DNA from 2 places in the Limosilactobacillus panis genome. Region 1 is predicted to be linked to the other one. Evidence: predicted binding sites of a transcription regulator. Region 1 holds the regulator's gene; the other holds the start of a gene.
What was found. The regulator HrcA, encoded in region 1, represses chaperone genes, less so after heat shock. The targets are predictions, from matches to a motif close to TTAGCACTCNNNNNNNNNGAGTGCTAA.

Region 1 (7,365 bases):
CTTCCTTTAAGGTCTTGTCAACTTGGAAGAGTTCTTGGTCGACCTCATTCTTCAAGTCAACTTCTTCCTTCTTCTTCTTGTCGGCTTCAGCGTGTTCTTCGGCATCCTTCTTCATCCGTTCGATTTCTTCGTCGGACAGACCAGAGTTGGACTTGATAACAATCTTTTGTTCCTTACCAGTTCCCATGTCCTTGGCAGAAACGTTAACAATCCCGTTCTTATCAATGTCGAAGGTAACCTTAATTTGAGGAACACCACGAGGAGCAGCTGGAATGTCTGTCAGCTGGAAGTTCCCTAAGGTCTTGTTGTCGGCTGCCATTGGCCGTTCACCCTGAAGAACGTGAATATCAACGGCAGATTGATTATCAGCGGCCGTTGAGAAAATCTGACTCTTGGATGTTGGAATGGTCGTGTTCCGGTCAATCAACTTGGTGAAGACCCCACCCATGGTTTCAATACCAAGAGAAAGTGGTGTAACATCAAGTAGAACAACATCCTTAACATCACCGGTCAGAACCCCACCTTGGATAGCTGCACCAAGGGCAACGGCTTCATCAGGGTTGATGGAGTGGTTTGGTTCCTTACCAGTCAATTCCTTAACCATTTCTTGAACAGCTGGAATCCGGGTTGAACCACCGTTTAGGATAACCTCATCAATGTCATCAAATGAAAGGTCCGCATCCTTCAAAGCGTTCAATACTGGTTGCTTCGTCCGTTCAACCAGGTCATTAGTCAACTGGTTGAATTGGGCCCGGGTCAAACTCTTCTCCAAGTGCAGTGGACCATTTTCACCGGATGAAATGAATGGCAGGCTGATTTGAGCTTCTTGAACACCGGAAAGGTCCTTCTTCGCCTTTTCAGCGGCATCCTTCAACCGTTGCAAAGCCATCTTATCTTTAGAAAGATCAATCCCATGTTCCTGCTTAAAGCCGTCAATTAACCAGTCCATAATCTTTTGGTCGAAGTCATCCCCACCAAGGTGCGTGTCACCGTTAGTAGAAAGAACTTGGAAGACCCCGTCACCTAATTCCAAAATGGAGACATCAAACGTCCCACCACCAAGGTCGTAAACCAGAATCTTTTCATCCTTGTCCTTCTTGTCCAGACCGTAAGCCAGAGAAGAAGCAGTTGGTTCGTTGATAATCCGCTTAACGTCCAAGCCAGCGATCTTTCCGGCATCCTTAGTGGCTTGCCGTTGGGCATCGTTGAAGTAGGCAGGTACTGTAATAACAGCCTTGTTAACGGTGTCGCCAATGTAATCTTCCGCATACTTCTTGATGTATTGAAGAATCATTGCGGAGATTTCTTGTGGCGTGTACTTCTTGCCATCTACTTCAACTGTGTAGCCGGCTTCACCCATATGACTCTTGATAGAAGAAATCGTGTTCGGGTTAGTAATTGCTTGTCGCTTGGCAACTTCACCAACTTGGGTTTCACCATTCTTAAATGAAACAACGGATGGCGTTGTCCGACTTCCTTCTGGGTTAGTAATAATCTTGGGCTCGTTACCTTCCATAACGGCAACGGCGGAGTTAGTAGTACCTAAATCAATACCAATAATCTTGTTACTTGCCATTGTTTATCCCCTCTCTTATATTTTTATTGTGCCACAACAACCATTGCAGGACGCAGAACCCGGTCCTTCAGCTGGTAACCAGCTTGCAAGACTTTGACAACCGTTTCCGGTTTTTGATCACCCTTTACTGGGACGGTTTGAACCGCTTGGTGCAAGGTCGGATCAAAAATCTTTCCTTCTGCGGGGATCTCAGTGACCCCATGGTCCTTTAAGGCTGCCGTTAAGTGGTCGTGGACCATTTGAATACCCTTTTTTAGTTGTTGGCCATTTTCATCTTTAACTTCAATCGTGAGTGCCCGCTTAAGGTTATCAAGAACGGGAAGAACACTCTTTGCCAGGTCCTGACCATCATACTTCAAGATCTGGGCGCGTTCCTTATTAAAGCGGGTCGTCATATTTTGAATTTCCGCTTCGGCACGTAGATACTTGTCATCTTTATCCGCAAGTTGTTTTTTCAAGTCATCCACTTGCTTTTGCAACTTTTCACAGCGGTGGTGGCACTGACCCTTGTGGCCACCATGGTGTTCAGCTTTATTATCAGTCTGAGCAGCTTTGCCATCAGCTTTTGGCTGCTCTTCCTGCTTTTGCTTTTCTTCTTTTGCCAAATGACTCGCCTCCTATGAATCGTAATAGTGTCGGTAAAAGTCAAGTAGTCGCTTGGCTAACTCCTGACGAAAGGCATTTACAATTCCAATCGTCCGTGAGTAAGGCATCCTCGTGGGCCCTAAAACAGCAATGATTCCCTTACCATACTGGTCGACATCATAGCTTGCCGTAATTAGACTATAATCCTTTAACACCTGGTCCTTAGCAATTTCCGAGCCAATCCTGACGTTGACATCCTTATCATCAGATCCCGTGTCAAGAAGGTGCGACAACTCATCATTTTGATCAATTAGGCTATATAACACCTGCAGGGCTTGCGGATCTTGGTTATTAGAAAATCCCAAGATGTTAAGCCGCCCGCCGACAAAGAAGCGTTCCCGAGCGGCCCGGGAAACAACGTTGTCAAACAAGTCCAAGAAGCCGTCAGAACCATGCATATATTGCATGATCCGCTTTGGGATGTCATCATTCAGCCGTTTAACTACTTCAGTCAGCGGTCGCCCGACCAACTGATCATTAATCATCCTGATTACCGCTTGGAGTGCATCGGTATCAAAATTACGTGGCAGGGTAAACGACTGACTCTCGACGTCCCCACTGTCGGTAACCAAAATGGCAATCACCTTATGGTTACCCAACGGGACCACCCGAAAACCACTTAACCGGACATCGGGCTTTAGGGTAAATGCTGTGTAAGAAGTCAGGTCTGACAAGATATCTGCTGAATGCGAAACAATCTCATCAATCTTTTGAAAACTCGTCCCTAAAGAATTCTGGATAACAACCAGGTCATTATCCGTGAGCGCATTTGCATCCAGCAGATGATCGACGTAGTATCGGTAGCCACGCTTTGAAGGCACCCTCCCCGAGGACGAATACTCTTTTTTGATTAGCTGGTGATCTTCTAATACCGCCATCTCATTCCGGATTGTTGCTGAACTAACCTTAAATGGTAACTTTTCAGCGAGGTGCTTTGATCCTACCGGTTGACCGGTTGAGGTGTATTGACGTACAATCGCTTGCAGGATTGCCTTTTGTCGTTGTGTTAGCATTTTGATCACATCCCTTTTTTAGCACTCTTTAGGGCTAAGTGCTAAACACACTTAATAATATACCAATCACCTGTTTAAAAGTCAAGGAATGTCAAATTAAATCTAAGGAGATTTTACAATTGAGTACAGACAACCACCGTTACGTTCAACCTCATAATGCTCAAGAGGCCATGGAGCTCATCCAACGGCTCTTCAACAAGTACCGAAGTGCCCCATTAACCAACGAGCTGCTTGCCTACCATAATAACCTCATCTATCGTCTCCAATCCGATATCAAGGACGCTGCAAAAAAGGAGGGCAGTCCAAAGCGGGTTAAGGAGATCGACCAGATGACTAACATCATGCGCTCATGGACTAACCTCCGCTTAACCGGCCACCCATTTCACGGTAAAATGCACCACTTCCGATTGGTTACCACGGATGGGCCGAAGTTTAAACGGCAGGTCCACAAGATTCACCAGGGCAACAACCACCGGGCTAGTCGTCACTAGGGATTTTTTTGGGGGTGGAGAAACGAAAGGGCCCCAGTTAATATTACAGCACAGTACCCAAAGAGGACTTTAGCATTCGGGAAATCCGAATACTAAAGTCCTCTTTGTCCTTTCTAAAGGCTCACTCTTTTAATGAATTATCTGGCTTGTAATTGCTGGTGGTGCCTGCACGACCTGACGTGCCACTTGTTCATCATGCTTTATTTGTGCCACTAAACTAGTAGCATCCGCAAATTTTTGCTCACCACGAAGGTATTGGTACCAGCGAACCGTTACCTCTTCGCCGTAAACCATTTGGTCAAAGTCAAATAGGTAAATCTCAACGGTCAGCTGGTTGTGGTCACCAAAGGTAATATTATGGCCAACACTGGCCATCCCCCCGTACCAGTTTTCACCAATTTTAACATTAACCGCGTACACACCAATTCCTGGTATCCTCTCCCGTGATGGTGTCTCCACATTGATTGTGGGGAAGCCCAGGGTCCGGCCTCGAGCAAGGCCATGGACGACCAACCCCGTGGTCTGGTAATAGTAGCCTAATTCTTGGTTAGCAGTCTGAACGTCCCCGCGGTCAATTGCCTTCCGGATTGCCCGGGAACCAACCTTCTTGGTCGTGCCCGGATCAGTAAATTTAGGAACTGTTACCACAGTGAACCGGCCTCGCGCATAGGCAGGCAGGTTCGTCATAGTAGCAATTTTAGCCGGACCATAGGTGTGGTCAAAACCCGCCACCACGACTTGGCTATGAAAAGCGACGAGATAGTGGTCGACAAATTCTTGGGGAGTCTGGTTGGCAAAACTCGAGGTAAAACTAACTAGGTACACCAAGTCAACGCTGAGCTGTTTTAAAAGGGCTAACTTCCGGTCAGTAGTGGAAAGGTATTTAAAGCCGCCGGGATATTGCCGGTAAACAACTCCTGGTGCGTGACCATAGGTTAGGACTGCCAAGGGTAACTTCCGCTGGTCAGCAATTTGCCGTGCCCGCCGGATGACCGCTTGATGGCCACGGTGGACCCCATCGAAGAACCCCATCGCCAGCACTACCGGGCCGTCAGGAATTAATTGCTTGTTGATTGGGTGGTGTATTTTTATAACCTGCAATGTTGGGCCTCCTAGTTCGTCAAAAACATCTTTGTTGGCTGATAGGCGTGGTGGTGTGCATCAAAGTGGTAAAGCGCCTTAACTTGGTGACCATACTTGAGGACCAGCTCTGCTGCTGATGAGGAAAGCTCAGCTGGCTTTAGCCAACCCCCGTTCTGAACAGCTTTCCACTGGTCTGCGTTAAGCTCAACCGCCGGATAATCACGGAGGGCGTAATCAAGTGGATAAAGGTAATGGTTAATTGTCCCTGCTGTTACGGCGTCTTGAATATTCCCCAGACTTAGTGTCTGATCAAGGGTAAAGCCACCACTTTTTAGCCGGGTTAGCCAACTCATTGTTCCCGGATAGCCGAACCGCTTTGCCAACTCAACTACCAGTGTCCGTACATAGGTCCCTTTACTGCAGGCGACCTTAAAGCGGACCCGTTCTTCCTGCTTCCCCTGATCATAATCAGCACTTACCAGTTCAAACTTGTCAATCATCACGTGGCGAACTGGACGGTCAACACTTTTCCCCGCCCGTGCATATTCGTAAAGGCGTTTCCCCTTTACCTTTACCGCTGAATACATGGGTGGAATTTGGGTAACCGCCCCCGTCAACGTTGTCATCTGATCACGGATAACATCTGGGGGAATCTCCCTAGTTACCGGCTGGGCAGCAATCACCTCACCGTCAAGATCCTCCGTTGTCGTCGCCTTGCCGATTAACAGTTCACCCTGGTAAACCTTCCCTGACTGCATCAAGTACTCAACGACCTTCGTCGCCCTACCAATACAAATTGGCAGGACCCCATCAACAGACGGGTCTAGGGTCCCCGAGTGACCAATCTTTTTTGTCTTCAGTATTCGTCGCAGGCGGTTAACACAGTCAAAGCTGGTCATTCCCCGTTCTTTATATAAAGGAATAATTCCGTCCATTCGTTTGGTCCTCCGTATACAAAAAGGAGCAGGTCAAAGATTTACCCCGCTCCTCGTGTTTTAGTCAGTTACTTTTCTTGTTGATGAAGCTTATTGATCAGTTGGTCAATCCGACTGCCATAAGCTACGGACGGGTCACGTTCAAACTTGATCTCCGGTGTTTTAAAGATATTTAGGCGGGCGCCTAATTCAGAGCGGATTAAACCCGTGGCCTTATCCAAGCCTTCTTGGGTCTTTTCACCCGCCGAGGCCTTGTCAGACAAGATACTGTAATAAATCGTTGCCTGTTGCAAATCACCAGTAACATCAACGCCAGTGATTGTAACGCCTTGCACACGTGGATCACGAACCCGCTTCAAAAGGATATCATCGACTTCGCGTTGAATCTGCTGCGCAAGCCGGTCAACGCGATATTGTCTGTTTGGCATTTTGCCTCCTCCTTTATTTAACTGGTACTTCTTTCATCTGGTAAGCTTCAATAACATCCTTTTCCTTGATGTCATTGTAATTAGCAATCGTTAAACCACATTCAAAGCCGGCCTTGACTTCCTTAACATCGTCCTTGAACCGCTTAAGTGAACCCAGTTCACCTTCGTAAACGACCACGCCGTCACGAACCAAACGGACCTTAGAATCACGGGTAATCTTACCAGAAGTAACCATTCCTCCGGCAATCGTCCCGACCTTGGAAGCCTTGTAGATTTGACGAACTTCAACTTCACCAATCGTTTCTTCCTTGTATACCGGTTCAAGCATCCCCTTCATGGCATCCTCAACTTCTTCAATGGCGTTGTAGATAACCCGTTGGAGACGGATATCAATATTACTGGAGTCAGCAAGCGACTTAGCAACCGGTGTTGGCCGCACGTTGAAACCAATGATAACCGCGTTTGAAGCTTCGGCCAAGGTAACGTCACTCTGACTGATTGCCCCGACTGCTTGGTGAATGATGTCAACCCGGACGCCATCAACCTTGATCTTCTGCAGACTTTGACTAAGGGCTTCAACTGACCCCTGAACATCGGCCTTAATAATTAATGGCAGGGTCTTCATCTTCCCCTTCTTCATAGTGGCAAAGAGGTTGTCCAGGGTAACGTGCGAAGTCTTTTGCCGTTCCTTGTCTTGAGCCCGCTTTGCCCGTGCTTCACCAGCTGCACGAGCGGTCTTTTCATCGTCAAAGACAACGAACCGGTCCCCGGCTTCCGGGACTTCGTTAAGCCCCGTAATTTCAACAGGGGTCGATGGGGTAGCTGTCTTAATCCGCCGACCATTTTCGTTGGTCATCGTCCGAACACGGCCGAAGGTGTTACCGACAACGATTGGGTCCCCAACATGCAAGGTCCCTTGTTGAACCAACACGGTTGCCACAGGTCCCTTACCTTGATCCAGTCGTGCTTCAACAACGGATCCCGCCGCGTTTTGGTCAGGGTTAGCCTTTAATTCCATCATTTCAGCTTGGAGCAGGATCATGTCCAACAACTCGTCGAGGTTCTTGCCAAACTTAGCGGAAATCTTGACGAAGATGGTGTCACCGCCCCAGTCTTCTGGAATCAGGTTGTATTTAGCCAGCTCTTCAGTAACCTTATCAGGGTTTGCACCCGGCTTATCAATCTTGTTGACGG
Region 2 (7,365 bases), 460 kb from region 1:
TGATCTCAATCCTTTCTTATAGCCTTGTTATTATTATAGTGTATCTTTGAGCAAACGGTGAGTGAAATTTAAATTCTATCCAATTATGTTAGAATAATAAAAAAGTGTAAGGGGTTCCATTTATTATGCAAGCAAAATGTAATGACACACTCTCCATTTCCGTCCACCGGGTTCTCAATGATGACCTCAATGAACACGGCACCGTTTATGGGGGACGGATTTTGGAATTAATTGACGGGGAGGCCTCGATAGCTGCCATGCGGGTTGCGCGGACGGTTGTTGTCACGGCAAGCATGGACAACGTTCAATTTCTTCGGCCCTTCAAGCTCCAAGATTCAATGTGCATGGAGGCTTACGTCACTGGAGTTGGTCACCGCTCCATCGAGGTCTTCGTCAAGGTTATTGGTGAGCACTTGATGACCGGCGAACGCTTCTTGGGTTTCACCTGCTTCATCACTTACGTCATTGAAGACCCTCATAAAGCAGTTCCGGTGGCGGGGATGGTTCCAGAGACCGATGAGCAACGGACACTAATGGCCGGGTACGAAGGTCGTCGTCAAAAGCGACGGGCTAGTCGGCAGTCTGAGCAACAAATTGCTGGTGCCATCTCGCTCGATTTTCCCTGGCGAGGCTAAAAAATCGACACTAACGTTTGAATTCAAGCGCTGGTGTCGATTTTTTCGTTTTATTAGATGACAGCTAATGGCTGCTTACTAGTTGGTTTGGGAAAGGTGGCCGCTAGCTGCTTCAGTTCGTCACTGGTAAATTCAAGTGAACTGGCCTGGACATTTAACTGAGCGTGTTGTGCCGAACCGCTCTTTGGAATTGCCAGAACGCCTGGTTCCCGTAGCGTCCATGCCAGCATTACCTGGTAAATTGTGGCCTGGTGGTTAGCAGCAATCTCTTGCAGGACTTTATTGGTAGCTAGTTTGCCTGAGATAGAATCACCCTGGGCAAGGGGGGAGTAAGCAATTAAAGGGAGACGTTGGGTCCGCATCACGGGAAGAAGGTCAAACTCAATCCCGCGTTCATCAAGGTTATACAGGTCTTGATTGGCAACGCAGTGGTCCCCATTGGGCAGTGCCCATAGCTCCTGGAGGTCACTGACATCAAAGTTGGAGACCCCCCAGGACCTAATCTTACCCTTCTTAACCATTTCCTCCATAGTAGTGACTGTTTCTAATAGGGGTACCGTTCCCCGCCAGTGAAGGAGGTAGAGGTCAAAGTAATCGGTTCCCACGTTTTGTAGGCTCCGGTCGAGACTCCGTTCTAAAAGGCGGGCACTAGCGTTTTGGGGGAGGACTTTATCAATCAGAAAAAGATTTCCCCGGTCAAAGGGGGCGATGGCGTCCTTGACAAGTCGCTCTGCACGGCCATTGCCATACATTTCAGCGGTATCTACCACCCGGGCCCCGGCATTGATGCCAGCTTGGATGGCGGCAATTTCGTCTTGCCGTTGGCTAGGGTGATCACCGACGTTCCAGGTGCCGATACCCACGGCAGGGAGGGTGATCCCGTTAATTGTTACCTCTTTCATTAGGAAACCTCCTCTTAGTTATCCTGGACAACAACCTTGGTTCCTTCCGGCACGTTCATCATCCACTTGGAGTCTGGAACGGACAGGCGGACACAGCCGTGAGAGGCGGTCATTTTACCCAACTTAGCCGCTTCGGACTTGATGTAGTGGCCGTCCTTATCCGTTGGGACACTGTGAAAGAGGTAGGAACCGTTGTCGTGCCAAGAAACGTAGTTATTTGCCCCACACTTAACCGATGGGTTGTAGAAGCTATTACCCCGTTCGGACTGGATAGCGAAGGTGCCAGTCGGCGTAATACTTACCCGTTTACCATCCTTGTTTTCGTACTTTCCGGCGCTGCAGTACATTGTGTATACCGCCTTATTGCCAGACATGATGTAGACCCGGTTTTTGTTGATGCTGACCTTAATCCAGGGATCCTTGAGTTTGTCGATATCCGGGTAAGGAATCGTCTCTGATGGCTTCCGGTAATCAATGGGTGTCCGCATGTGGGAATCGGCACTAGCGGTGACACTAGTTGTGATAAATGCAAATACACCAACCAGAGTGATTAATAGTAGTTTTTTCATAAGATTCATTGTCTTAAGCCTTCCTCAGTAATTAATAGGTACATTTTAGCACAATTATGTATGATAAAATATTCATATATTTAGAAGAATAGATAAAATTTCTGCTCGTCAATTAGTAAAATGTCAGGTGCCAGAACCCTTGGGCACGTTGCAATTAGCCGTTTAGTTAATATTGGTCAAATAAAAATTAGCACTCAACACAATTAACTGCTAATTTTTTCTTGACTATTGTTGACCAATGATTAATATAGAAAATGTAAACAAGGTATTAGAAAGGATGATTCAATATATGGCTAACGAAATTCAACGTCGTAACAACTTATTTGATAATCTGATGAATATGCGTGACTGGATGAATGATGACTTCTTCTCAGACTTAACACCAGTAGCTGATCACATGAAGACCGATGTGTCTGAAAATGATAAGGGCTACATGGTCAAGATTGATATGCCTGGCTTTGATAAGAAAGACATTCATATCAACTATGCTAACAACATTTTGTCCGTAACTGGTCACCGGGACACCTTTGCCGATGACAGCGACAAGGATGGTAATGTTCTCCACACCGAACGGCGGTATGGTCAGATGAGTCGGCAATACCGTTTGCCAGACGTTGACCGGGACGCAGTTAAGGCTCAATACACGAACGGTGTTTTGACCTTGAACCTGCCAAAGCTACAAGCTAGTGACGAGAACGACACCCGGATTGATATTGACTAATAAATAATTGCCTTTAAAAGTAAGAGGCTGGGAATTAACTATTAATTCTTGGTTCTCTAACAGTAAAATCCGGACTATAATTTTTGATCGATTCAAAAATCATAGTCCGGATTTTAAATTATTTATAAAATTAGTCGCCAATCGACTAATTGATTGACCAAATTTCGTTAGATTTAATGCCATCAAGGCTAGCCCAATGTCATTTTCCACAGCCCGTTGTCCGCGTAGATGAGTTCGGCGTATGCCAAAATCCCTCTTCATGTGACCAAAGACTGGCTCAACGTCGAACTTTCGTCGACGATAAATTGCCTTGCCTTCGTCACTTGAGAGGGTTGCTTTTACTTTAGCCTTGTAATAATTCCACGTTGGGTTAACCTGCATATAGCGTTGCCGACCACTTGGTGTTTTTGCCAACTCATCCAATTGTTCTGACAGTTGGTGCTTATCCGCTCGGTAGAGTTTGAAATCACGTTCGAAACCATATTTATCGGTTCGCCTACTATACCGATAAAAGCTAAAGCGAACTCCTAAATGATCGATGTAGTAATCATCTTCGGCATTATACTGCCAATTTTGTGATTTAGTTGGATCGTTTTTAAATTTATGTTTCTGTTCCTTTTGATAAGTTGTGTATGGAATAACAGGCTGCTTTTCAAACTGATCAAGAATCATTGTGTAATTGTACTCACTACCATAACCGGCATCGGCAACGATATGCTTAAAGAAATCTAAAGCATGAAACTGGGTAAGGAATGGCACTAAGGTCCTGGTGTCAGTTGGATTTGAAAAGAGCCCGTAATCAAGGACAAATTGCTTATGTGTAGCGATTTGCAGGTTATAGCCGGGCTTTAACTCCCGATTCATCATCGGATCTTCCTTCATACACATAAAAGTCGCATCATGATCAGTCTTGGAATAGCTATTACGACCTTGGAAGATATCTTCGGCACGTTCATACTTTTTGGCACGCGGAATTAGGTCGTTGCTTAATTGATGGCGAAGTTTTTTTAGAAAACGACGGCGCCGTTTTCTAACTGAACCACCTTTGATGATTTTTGGTTCTTGCTTAATCTCTTCATCTAACTTAGTGATTTTCTCCGCAAGTTCTTGTTCCATTACTTCCATGCCTTCGGCAGAAGTAACCAGCTCGGGTGCCATTTCTTGCACCACTTGTTTTTCTACTAGTTCCTCATAAAGCTTACTCGTCTTTTCTCTTAACTTAGCGTGATACTTTTCAACTGCCCGTCGCCAAGTAAATGAATATTTATTGGCATCGGCTTCTACCTTGGTCCCATCGATAAAAACTGCATCATTTTGAATTAGTCCGTGATCTTTCAAAGCCATGGTAAAGTAAACAAAGGCATGTTTAATTAGCTTACTAGCGTGCTGACTGCGTCGAAAGTTATTAATGGTATGGTAGCTATAAGCATAATCATGAGCTAACCAACGCATTGGCAGGTTCTCATCCAACATCATTTCAATCTTTCTTCCAGAATAAGTTTGACGTGCGTAGGCAAACAAGAGAATCTTAAGCATAATTGCTGGATGCGATGAAGGGCGGCCGGTAGCCGCTCCTGAATCTTCTAATAGCACATTTTGTGGAATCGAGTCGACAAAATCACTAATTAGCCGCGCAATATGATTTTGTGGTAAATCATAGTTATAGCTTAGTACGAATTCGGTTTGTCCTATGGTATAATTTTGATACATGAAAATCGCTCCTTTGGGTTGTTTTGTGGTAATTACATCATATCAGGAACGATTTCCTGTGTACATAAAAACCGGATGATGAATTGTTCAAAAAATTCATCATCCGGTTTTTGCTTTGGACTAGGAGTTTTTTCCCAGCCTCTTATTTTTAAATACACTACATAAGTAATCGCGGGAGAACCAAGAGGTTAGCTTCGCGTCGAAGCGTGTTCCTGGTGTCTAGTGCCGCAAAGCAAGTCCATTGATTACGACAACCGCTGGCCCTAACGCGCCAACGATTGTCCTATACTAGCCATACCCTTTCCCGGCTTAGTTTAGAATGCTTGAATAATATGCATGATGCCAAAGACCAGCAGCATTGTTGAAACCAGCCAAACAATGGTCAGTGCGGAAAGCATTGGACTGAACAGCAGGATTACTCCCAGGGCAACGCTAACGCTCCCGAGAATAATTAATAAGGTAGCGTACCCGCGATGGAATTCTTTGAAGAGACCTGCTGCCTTGATTTGTATGATGGCATCGATGATGAACCAAATCGCAAATAAAATTGCTAGGTAAAGAATTCCCCAGTTAGGATAGACGAGGACAATAACCCCTAGAATAATATCTAAAATAGCTGCGAATGCAATCCAAGCGGAGTGTTCGTTCAGAGTGACATCAATAAACTTACGGAACCACAATTCGTAGATTCCCCGATAAATAAAAGCAATCCCGACTAGAATGGACAGGAAGTGAAGGGTCTTGTCGGGATGCATGAAGGATGCAAAGCCCGCAATCACAAACAGGATTCCCAGAATTAGACTAAACCAGTCGAATCGTTTTTGATGTTCATTAAACATAAATCATTTTCCCCTTTCTAATTTAGCAATAGATTAAAATACACCATGATACGGGCTTGGCCGAGTCGTGGCGTATTTAGTATATTTTTAATTAAGGTGTTCGCGGATTCCGTGGGGGAAGTCCTTATCAATTTCCCGTAAAATCGGCAGCAGATAGTTGACATAGCGGTGGTAAGCCTCAATTGGTTCAACATCCTTGCTGTTAGCTTGCATTAAGGCAATTGCAATATCGTGTGCACGCTGTTCGTTTGAAATCATTAATGTCACCTCACAGTAATAGTTTACCAAACTTTGTCCTTACTGAGACTAAAATATTGAATCAAGCGGTGGACTTGTGTCCGGAATAAGAGGGTCATAACCAAGAAACCGATCAGGCCCCCGGCCGTGTTGGTAATCAAATCATCGACATCAGCTAGTCGACCCAGGTTGACTAGCAGGTCGAGGATGAACTGGTTCAGCTCAATGAAGAGACTGAACAGAAAAGAGAACAGGATGACCCCTGCTAATCTCTGCCGGTGGTTAATAAGGAATAGGTAGACGCCCCAGGGAACCGTCATAATGACGTTGAGGAAGAACTCGTGGCTGAGTCCCTGGAAGGGGATGATATTATAGGGAACACCCCAGAGATAGAAAAGACGCTTATGAGCAGAGGCAACGCTAAGAAGCGCGGGGGTCAAGCACAGGGCCATGACTGCCGTGATGTAGACCAAAAGGCTCAGTAGGATGATCCGCTGCCCCCATCCTGGGTAGCGAGGCCAGAAATGCTTAATAATGGCGCAACATATTAAAAAGTAGGTTAAAAAAGCTAGGTATTGGATATTAATTTTCTCCTTAGCGGGTTCAATTTACCAAAATAGGTATACAATAAGGGCTCGAGACTAATTGTCAGCCACCATTAATAGCTTAACCGCTAGGGGATGTGTTGACAATGGAAGGTTAAGGAGAATTGAAAAAATGGACGATAAACAGACGCAGATGAAGCGCAGCTTGAAGAGCCGCCACATCCAGCTAATGGCCCTCGGTGGAACGATTGGTACTGGCCTTTTCCTAGGCTCAGGAAAGGCAATTCGGGCAGCGGGACCGGCAATCTTACTTGCTTACTTAATTACGGGGATCGCCTGCTTCGCAATCATGCGAGCATTGGGTGAGCTCTTATTGTCAAATCTGCACTACCGGTCATTCATGGAGGCTATCCGTGATTACCTGGGTAAGCGGGTTAGCTTTATTGCCGGCTGGGCTTACTGGGCCTGCTGGTTAGCACTTGCGATGGCGGAGATTACGGCGATTGGACTCTATATTCAGATATGGCTCCCCCACGTTCCTCAGTGGATTCCCGGGGTAATCACCCTCCTGATCTTCTTGTGCCTGAACCTGATAACGGTCAACGTTTTTGGCGAAATCGAATTCTGGTTCGCAATGATTAAGATTGTGGCAATCATTGTTTTGATTGCGGTCGGGATTTTCATGGTCATAATCCAATTTAAGTCGGCCGGGGGGTACGTGACCTCCCCCAAGAATCTGGTGGCCTACAATGGCTTCTTTGCGACGGGGGCCAAGGGCTTCGTGATGTCATTTCAAATGGTTGTCTTTGCTTTTGTTGGCATCGAAATGGTGGGGGTCACCGCGGCGGAGGCGGAGAACCCCCGCAAAGTAATTCCGGAGGCAATCAACGGTATTTCTATCCGGGTATTGATTTTTTACCTTGGGGCACTGGCGGCCATCATGTGCATTTACCCGTGGAAGCAGCTTTCGCCTTCAAATAGTCCCTTTGTTCTGGTTTTCCAGGATGCTGGCTTGCGCGGAGCCGCGAGCGTGGTTAACTTTATTGTCATTACCGCGGCAGCTTCGGCATGTAACAGTTCTATTTATACGACGGGGCGGATGCTGGCGGAGCTGACTGCCAATTCCCACCATCCCCGTGTTCGGGCAATCAGCCGTCTCTCTAAGCACCAGGTTCCGGCCCGGGCAGTCGTTATTTCCTCGGCTGTG

Region 2: a site for HrcA is predicted at 2,294-2,320, ahead of KZE55_RS07045 (Hsp20/alpha crystallin family protein). Genes of this name have one in related genera too.

What each region holds. Positions count from the first base shown of each region.
Region 1 is NZ_CP081855.1:980,568-987,932, reverse strand. Features, by position in the region: gene dnaK (molecular chaperone DnaK) at 1-1,576, opposite strand, end outside; gene grpE (nucleotide exchange factor GrpE) at 1,600-2,181, opposite strand; gene hrcA (heat-inducible transcriptional repressor HrcA) at 2,194-3,234, opposite strand; gene KZE55_RS04790 (hypothetical protein) at 3,405-3,725, shown strand; gene ribF (riboflavin biosynthesis protein RibF) at 3,855-4,826, opposite strand; gene truB (tRNA pseudouridine(55) synthase TruB) at 4,838-5,743, opposite strand; gene rbfA (30S ribosome-binding factor RbfA) at 5,812-6,171, opposite strand; gene infB (translation initiation factor IF-2) at 6,185-7,365, opposite strand, start outside.
Region 2 is NZ_CP081855.1:1,444,688-1,452,052, reverse strand. Features, by position in the region: gene KZE55_RS07060 (acyl-CoA thioesterase) at 126-635, shown strand; gene KZE55_RS07055 (aldo/keto reductase) at 689-1,537, opposite strand; gene KZE55_RS07050 (L,D-transpeptidase) at 1,552-2,115, opposite strand; gene KZE55_RS07045 (Hsp20/alpha crystallin family protein) at 2,396-2,827, shown strand; gene KZE55_RS07040 (IS1182 family transposase) at 2,927-4,537, opposite strand; gene KZE55_RS07035 (HdeD family acid-resistance protein) at 4,852-5,376, opposite strand; gene KZE55_RS07030 (hypothetical protein) at 5,464-5,634, opposite strand; gene KZE55_RS07025 (VanZ family protein) at 5,658-6,086, opposite strand; gene KZE55_RS07020 (amino acid permease) at 6,331-7,365, shown strand, end outside.